2 regions of the Hominenteromicrobium sp. genome follow, and region 1 is predicted to be linked to the other one. Evidence: predicted binding sites of a transcription regulator. Region 1 holds the regulator's gene; the other holds the start of a gene.
The links. The regulator LexA, encoded in region 1, represses DNA repair genes until DNA is damaged. The targets are predictions, from matches to a motif close to CNAACANNTGTTNG.

Region 1 (4,215 bases):
TATTCTCGAATGGACGCACGGCAATTGCGGAAAGTTTGACGGTGTGGATATTCCGATCCTGCTGAACAGTACACCGGCTGAAACGAGAGAATACCGTCTGCTTCGTGCTCGAGATGCAAATACAGATACGCCGTTTATTGCTATGGTTTTGGAGATAGAGCAGGGTATGTTAGAAAACCGAGCACAAGCTGCAAAAATTATCTTGTCAAAATCCGGCGACTTTTTAACTTACGAACAGTTTAAGCGGCAAATGGACGCCGGCCGATAGGAGATATTGTATGTGTGACGGTGATTTCTGCCTTGGCCCGATGCTGAATGCTTATCCTGACAGCTTGGGCGGCACATTAAAGGAATGTATATCGTTTTTGGAACAGCCGGAAATGAAGGACGTATTTTCTTCGTTCTATATTCTTCCAAGCCTGTTCAACACCGATCTGGATCGCGGATTTTCTGTTATAGACTATCGACTCAATGACTTGCTGGCAGAACAAACGGATCTCGATGCGCTGCGCTCAATGGGAATTGACTTGAAGTTGGATTTTGTACTAAATCATGCTTCGGTGCTTTCCGAGCAATTTCAGGATATACTGAAAAACGGGGAACAATCCCTCTATCGTGACTTCTTTATAGATTGGAACAGATTTTGGGCAGGTCATGGAACGATGACCGAGGAGGGATATATCCGGCCGGACCCCGAACTGCTGCAAAATATGTTTTTCCGTAAACCCGGCTTGCCGATTTTAATGGTGAAGTTTCCTGACGACAGCAATGTTCCGTATTGGAATACTTTCTATCAGGAAGTTGTCTATTCCCATGTAGATGCGCAGGACTTTATGGCAATCACACACGGAAAATATGCTCCGGCAGTTCGGTTGGCTTCTTTGGTCAATGCGGCTGTCGAGCAGGGCAAATGGCCCGAGCAGACGGAACTTGGTCAATTGGAGGTGTATCGCGGTGCGGTGGTTGACTTCATGGAAAGAAATCGTCGATATTTGGGTCAGATGGATCTGAATATCCGTTCACCGCTCGTTTGGGAATTCTACAAAAATACGCTGCAAACACTTGCCGGTTACGGCGCAAAAATCGTTCGTCTGGACGCCTTTGCCTATGCACCGAAAGAGCCGGGTGCACGGAATTTCTTGAATGATCCGGGAACATGGGAGTTGCTCGGCAAGGTGACAGATTTGGCAAAACCGCTGGGTATCACGCTTTTGCCGGAGATACATGCCAGCTATGCGGAGGGAACATACCGCACGATTGCAGAAAAAGGGTATATGGTGTATGACTTTTTCCTACCCGGATTATTGCTGGATGCACTTGAACGAAGGTCCGGAGAAGTTCTTGTACAGTGGATACGGGAAATCTGTGACCGCAAAATGCTGACTGTTAATATGTTGGGCTGTCATGATGGTATTCCGTTGTTGGATTTAAAAGGGTTGCTTTCGGAAGAAAGAATCCAAAGCCTCATTGATACAGTGGTGTCCCGTGGTGGATATGTGAAAGATCTGCACGGCGCAAAAAACGTATACTATCAAGTAAATGCCACGTATTACAGCGCGCTGGGAGAAGATGACAAAAAAATGCTTCTGGCACGGGCAATACAGCTTTTCATGCCGGGCAAACCGCAGGTTTGGTATCTGGATCTGTTTGCCGGTCGTAATGATCATGCTGCCGTTCAAAGGGCGGGTGCCGGTGGGCATAAAGAAATCAACCGCACGAACCTGACATGCTCTGATATAGCTGCCGGAATGAAAAAGCCGATTGTGCAAAAACAAATCGAGCTTTTGCGGATGAGAAACCGGTTTCCTGTTTTTTCTGCAAATGCAAAAATCGTGGCTGAAGTGAACGGAACAAAAATGGATATTCGTTGGCAATCCGGCTCCGAAGAAGCGGTTCTCCAAACAGATTTCGGCGATTATTCCTTCTCTGTCTCCATTCGAGATACGTCTTCCGATACAGAATATTTCAAGTACGATTCGTAATGTGTATGGCGATTTAGCCGGAATTGAAAATAAGATGCACTGAGAGGTACGATTTTATCAAAAAAGTCTTGGCGACTGTTTGCAGCTCCTGCTGTGTCGCCAAGACTTTCTTTATGCTTTTAAAGCTTAATAATACCGAATGACCGCGATAACCTTGCCGAGAATGGTGATTTCATCGGAGATGATGGGCTCGAAATCCGGGTTTTCGGGCTGGAGACGGAACGTGCCCTTCTCCTTATAGAAGCGCTTCACGGTGGCTTCATCGCCGATCATGCCGACCACGATCTCGCCGTTTTCCGCCACGGGCGTTTTCTCTGCGATGACATAGTCGCCGTCCAGAATGCCGGCGTTGATCATGCTCAGGCCGTCCACGTGCAGCGCGAAAAGCTCCTTGCCGCTTTTGTCCGGGTAGGGAATATAGCCCTCAATGTCTTCCACGGCCAGAATGGGCAGACCGGCCGTCACCTTGCCGAGAATCGGCACCTGCTTTGCGGCAGATGCGCCCACAATGTGAATGGAGCGATTCAGGCCCGCATCGCGTGTGATATAGCCAAGCGCCTCCAAAGATTTCAAGTGGGAATGCACCGTAGAGGTGGAGCGCAAACCGGTCGCCGCGCAGATCTCACGCACAGAGGGCGGCACGGCACGTTCCGCCATGGTGGAGCAAAGATAGTCATATACAAGCTGCTGGCTTTTCGTTAAACTCGCCATATGCGATTCCTCCGTTTTAATACAATATCAGTCCCGTAGAAATGGGCAGTTCTTTAATTAAAACCATTGTATCATATATTTTCGAAAAATGCAAACGATTGTTTGCTTTTTCTGCGGATTTTCTCGAAAAAAGCGTTCATAAATGCGTTCCAAAATCTTTAACGTTTATTCATGGCTATTTAACAACTCTTTTTGAAACCGCGGTATAATATAAGCGTATTCAGAAGAAAAGGAACCGCACCTTTCTTGGATACATGTTCTACCCTCCTCAATATACCCCTCAAGCTAAAAGGAAGAAGGACCGAGCCGCATCGGTCCTTCTTCCTTTTGTATAATGGTATTTTCAGCGCGGAGAAGTGCCGATTTTGCACAGCATTGAAACTGAAAGTTTCCGTCTGCCGAAAATCCGCGGACTGAAGTATAGTTGCATATTTTTCTCAAACCCGCCCATACTACGGGTAAAGAAACCCAATGACGCTAAAAACAGGAGAGAAAAATATGGCTATGCACTTTAAAAAGCAGGAAAAAACCGAAGCGGAGCGCAAAAAGAGTACGGAGCGGCGCGGGTTTTACCTTGCGCTTGCCGTGTGTCTGACGGCCATCGGCATTGCGGCGTGGAGCACATACGATACCGTTTCCGGGTTCTTGGAGCCCACAGGGAGCGAGAGCAGTGCGTCTTCCGCCGCGTCCACACCGCGCCCCACGCCTGAAACATCCGTCCCCGTAGACGATGACCCGGAGAGCGCCGTTTCTGCGGGCCACGCGCAGGGCACTGTGCCGGAGGTCTCCGCAAGCACAGAAGCGGAGCCGCAGGAAGTGAACGCTCCTGCAGAAGAAACGCCCGTCGAAGAGACCGCTGCCGAGCCGACGTATACGGTCAGCGAAACGCTTACCCGACCGGTGCCGGGGGAGGTCATGACGGAGTTTTCCGATACGCCGGTATACTCCGAAACGATGCGCGACTACCGCGTACACGCGGGCACGGATTACACCGCGGCGCACGGCGAAACCGTGCACGCCTGCGCAAACGGAATTGTAAAAGAGACGCATACGGACATGCTGCGCGGGAATATGATTGTGATAGAGCACGGCGATTACGAAGTGCGCTATTGCGGACTCGGTGAAACGTTCCTCGTGCATGAGGGCGACGTCGTCACGGCCGGGCAGGACATCGGCAGCGTGACCGCCGCGCCGTTTGAGTCCGCGCTCGATTCCCACCTGCATATCGAAGTCACCAGAAACGACGAGCCAGTAGACCCGGAATCTGTTTTCGGTTAAAATTGAGCCAAACTGCCCCCGGCATCGTTTTAGGGGCGCGCAGCCTCGGTGTAAAAATGCACCGGGGCTGCTTTTTGCTGCTCAAAAATATTTTGCTGTTTACAATTTGTTACTTGATTTTTCTGGTTTCTCGTTCTATAATATAGTTCAAAATAGAACGAAAGTAAGTGAGTATATGATCTTTTGGGAGCGGCAAAAATCTCTTACGGCGTTTTACGAAGCGTGCACAAAGCCGGTGCGTGAT
Region 2 (4,215 bases), on a different contig from region 1:
AGTGCGTGTTTATGGGTAAAAAAGCACTATTCGCTGCAGCATTGGCTGCAGGTGCGGCCGCGGTTGTCTCCAACGCCGTTTTAAACGATACCCTGCGCCGCCGTCCGCCGAACAAAGACCCTCTGCCGGACGATGAAGAAACCCGTGCGGCAACAGTATGGTTCAAGAAATATGCCAAGCGCGTCACGTACCGCAACCCCGAAAATATGCGCCTCACTGCATGGTTCATTCCGCACAAAGGCCACCGCTATGCCATCATCTGCCACGGCTACGGCGGCCGCGCAGAGTGCATGCGCCACCGCGGCAAGTCGTTTTATGACCTCGGATTTAACATTTTAATGCCGAACGCCCGCGCCCACGGCGACAGCGCCGGCGACTGGATTGGCATGGGCTGGCCGGAGCGTAAGGATATCATCGGCTGGATCTACGAGATTATTCGCCGCGACAAAGACGCGCAGATCCTTCTCTACGGCGAATCCATGGGCGCTGCCACCGTCATGATGACGGCGGGCGAGCAGCTGCCGCCGCAGGTGAAGCTCGCCATTGAAGACTGTGGCTACACCTCTGTGTGGGATCAGGCCAAAGCCGCTGTCAAAGATCTGTACGCCGGCGCAATGGGTGTGTTTATCCCGGCGGTGTCACTTGCGTCCAAAGTGAAGTTCGGGTATAGCTTTCGCGAAGCGAGTGCGCTTAATCAGATTCGTCGCTGTAAAATTCCCGTGCTGTTCATTCACGGCGAGGCTGATGCCCTCGTGCCGTGCGCCATGGTGTATCGCCTTTACGCAGCCGCAAACTGCGACAAGCAGTTGCTTACCGTGCCGGGTGCAGGCCACTGCCTTTCCGCCTCCGTCGCGCCAAAGCTCTATTGGAGCGCTGTGCGCAGCTTTATCGAACGTTATATCGACCGCTGAAAACCGGGCGGCACCCATAGGCGGTGCTGCCCTTTTTCAAGCATTTGAAAGGAATGAAAACCATGGCCGCAAGACGAAAAAGGGAAGAGGAAGCGGAGTTTTTAAAGCTGAATACCACGTCTAACCCTACGGAGCTCGATATTTTGACGTTTGCGCTGCACCTTTTGGACCCGAGCTGCCCCGCACAAACAACAGCGGCCGCACTTTTGGAGCGACACGGAAAACTCAGCGATGTGTTTGATACCCCCGCGCAGATTTTGGCGGAGTGCCCCGGCGTCGGCCCGCGCCTTGCAAGTGCGCTCGCCGCTTACCCGGACTTGTTCCGTGCCTATATGGAGTCGAAAAATCAGGCGCGCACCCGTATTGTCGATACCAAAACCGCCTTTGCCGCCGTGCAGAACAAATTTTTCGGCAGAAAAACGGAGATCGTCGTGCTGCTCATTTTGGACAGCAAGGGGTATTTAAAGTACATGGGCATTGTCAACGAGGGCTCCGTGCACGGCGTGCCTATTTATATCCGTCAAATCGCCCGGCTGTGCCTTTTGTACGACGCCGACGCCGTTTACCTCGCGCACAACCACCCAAGCGGCAACTGCACGCCCTCACGGCAGGACATCCAAACAACCAAGGAGATCGAGCTCGCACTCTCCGGCATAGACGTCATCCTCTCCGACCACTTCATTTTCACGGACGAGGACTACCTCTCCATGCGCGCGACCGGCGTCCTCCAAAAGCTTCGCCACGACATCGCCACCCTAAAACGGCAGATCATCACGTAAAAGCCGAACATCACAGGACATCGGCGGACATAAACGGCGGGACGCATTGACAAACGGGTGTTCGTGTGTTATACTAAGTCACAGTGAAACGTATGTTCTAAAAGTTCAGTGAGGGAGCAAAGCCATGCAGGAGCGGGATAAATTTGTACTGAAGTCAAAATATCAGCCGACGGGCGACCAGCCGAAGGCGATCAAAGAGCTTGTGGAGTCCATCCGCGCGGGGCATAAGGAGCAGACGCTGCTCGGCGTTACGGGCAGCGGCAAAACGTTTACCATGGCGAACGTCATTGCGGAATTGAATCGTCCCACGCTTGTTTTGGCACACAACAAAACGCTTGCCGCACAGCTTTGCAGTGAGTTCCGCGAGTTTTTCCCGGATAACGCCGTGGAATACTTCGTTTCCTACTACGACTACTATCAGCCGGAAGCGTACATTGCGCAGACGGATACCTATATTGAAAAAGACAGTGCCATCAACGAGGAGATCGATAAGCTGCGCCACAGCGCCACCAGTGCGCTTTCTGAGCGGCGGGACGTCATTATCGTCGCGTCCGTTTCGTGCATTTACAGCTTAGGCGACCCAATCGATTACCGCACGATGGTCATTTCACTGCGCCCCGGCATGGAAAAAAGCCGCGATGCGCTTTTGCAGAAGCTCGTCGAGATCCAGTACGAGCGCAACGACATCAACTTTACGCGCAATAAGTTCCGCGTGCGCGGCGATGTAGTGGAAATTTTTCCGGCGGAATCGAGCGAAAAGGCGATCCGCGTCGAATTTTTCGGCGATGAGATCGAACGCATCAGCGAGGTTGTGCCGCTTACGGGCGAGATTGTCAGCGATTTAAAGCATGTCGCCATCTACCCGGCGTCGCATTACATCGTCCCGCGCGAAAAAATGGCGGTCGCGCTCAAGGAAATCGAGGCCGAAATGGAAGAACGCGTCAAGTTCTTTAAGTCCGAAGATAAACTCATCGAAGCGCAGCGCATCGAGCAGCGTACACGCTATGATATTGAAATGCTCAGCGAGATCGGCATGTGCAAGGGCATCGAAAACTATTCGCGCGTGCTTTCGGGCCGTAAGCCCGGCAGCCAGCCGTGCACACTGCTCGATTATTTCCCGGACGATTTTCTGCTGTTCGTCGATGAATCGCACGTGACGCTGCCGCAGGTGCGCTCCATGTACGCCGGAGACCGCGCGCGCAAGCAGAGCCTTGTGGATTACGGCTTCCGTTTGCCCTCAGCGTATGACAACCGCCCGTTGAATTTTGACGAGTTCTATGCGCACGTCAATCAAGCGGTGTTCGTCAGCGCCACGCCGGGCGACTTGGAGTTGGAAAAATCCGCAGCGGTCGTGGAGCAGGTTATTCGCCCGACTGGACTTTTAGACCCGCGCATCACGGTAAAGCCGACCGACGGGCAGATTGACGATCTTATTTCGGAGATCAACGTGCGTACCGCGCGCGGCGAGCGTATTCTCGTGACAACGCTCACGAAAAAAATGGCGGAAGACCTCACGGGCTTCCTTGAAAATTACAGCATCCGCGTGCGCTACATGCACCACGACATCGATACGGTGGAGCGCATGGAAATCATCCGTGACCTGCGTCTCGGCGAGTTTGACGTGCTTGTCGGCATCAACCTGTTGAGAGAGGGCCTTGATATCCCGGAGGTGTCGCTCGTCGCAATTCTGGACGCAGATAAAGAGGGCTTCCTGCGCAGCGGACGCAGCCTCATCCAGACCATTGGCCGTGCTGCGAGAAATGCACATGGCGAGGTCATTATGTATGCCGATTTTGTCACGCCGTCGATGGAATACGCGATACGTGAGACGGAGCGCCGCCGCGCCATTCAGGAAAAATACAACGAAGAACACGGCATCGTGCCGCAGACCATCGTGAAAAAGGTCTCCGAGATTTTGGAGATTTCCACAAAGGCGGAAGAAGCGGGCAGTAAATCGAAGAAAAAGAAGAAGTATACGGCCGCCGAAAAGCGCGTGATGATCGACAAGCTCACAAAGGAGATGAAGGCGGCAGCAAAGCTGCTTGAGTTTGAGCATGCAGCCTACCTGCGTGACCGCATCAAGGAGCTGGAAAAATAGGAGTTTTCGACATGATTAACAAGGCAAAATGCTTTACAGAGGTAATGCGTCAATTGGCGCTGGAATACAATGCAAAGCCAGAAGACTTTACAGCAAATCGAGTGACGGTCACAACGCCGGCGAAGCCTGATGGCGTGCGGCTCTATTCGCATGAGCTGCCGTTCTTCCAAATGGCATCAACCGGCAGTGGCGTGGTTATCACGGCAAACGAGGTTTTGCATCCGTTTTTAAAGGAGTTTACGGGCGATACCGAGCGCTTCAAGCACCCGTATTGGTTGTTCGAGCTTCCGCATTTGCTGTGCATCGAACGCGAGCTGAACAAATACGACTACACATTGTCGTCGACCTTCCACATGTTTTTGCCCGGCAAGCCGCGTAAAACACGTGTAATGCCATGCACCTTTACACTTAAATGGTTCGACAAAAC

Region 2: uvrB (excinuclease ABC subunit UvrB) is a predicted target of LexA. The motif match lies at 1,741-1,754, and genes of this name have one in related genera.

Annotation. Positions count from the first base shown of each region.
Region 1 covers NZ_JBKWAE010000005.1:101,881-106,095, forward strand. The annotation lists gene ACLTX1_RS05570 (adenylylsulfate kinase) at 1-268, shown strand, start outside; gene ACLTX1_RS05575 (glycosidase) at 279-1,982, shown strand; gene lexA (transcriptional repressor LexA) at 2,109-2,693, opposite strand; gene ACLTX1_RS05585 (peptidoglycan DD-metalloendopeptidase family protein) at 3,192-3,971, shown strand; gene ACLTX1_RS05590 (MarR family winged helix-turn-helix transcriptional regulator) at 4,147-4,215, shown strand, end outside.
Region 2 covers NZ_JBKWAE010000001.1:259,008-263,222, forward strand. The annotation lists gene ACLTX1_RS01305 (alpha/beta hydrolase) at 12-911, shown strand; gene ACLTX1_RS01310 (JAB domain-containing protein) at 974-1,690, shown strand; gene uvrB (excinuclease ABC subunit UvrB) at 1,815-3,788, shown strand; gene ACLTX1_RS01320 (GNAT family N-acetyltransferase) at 3,800-4,215, shown strand, end outside.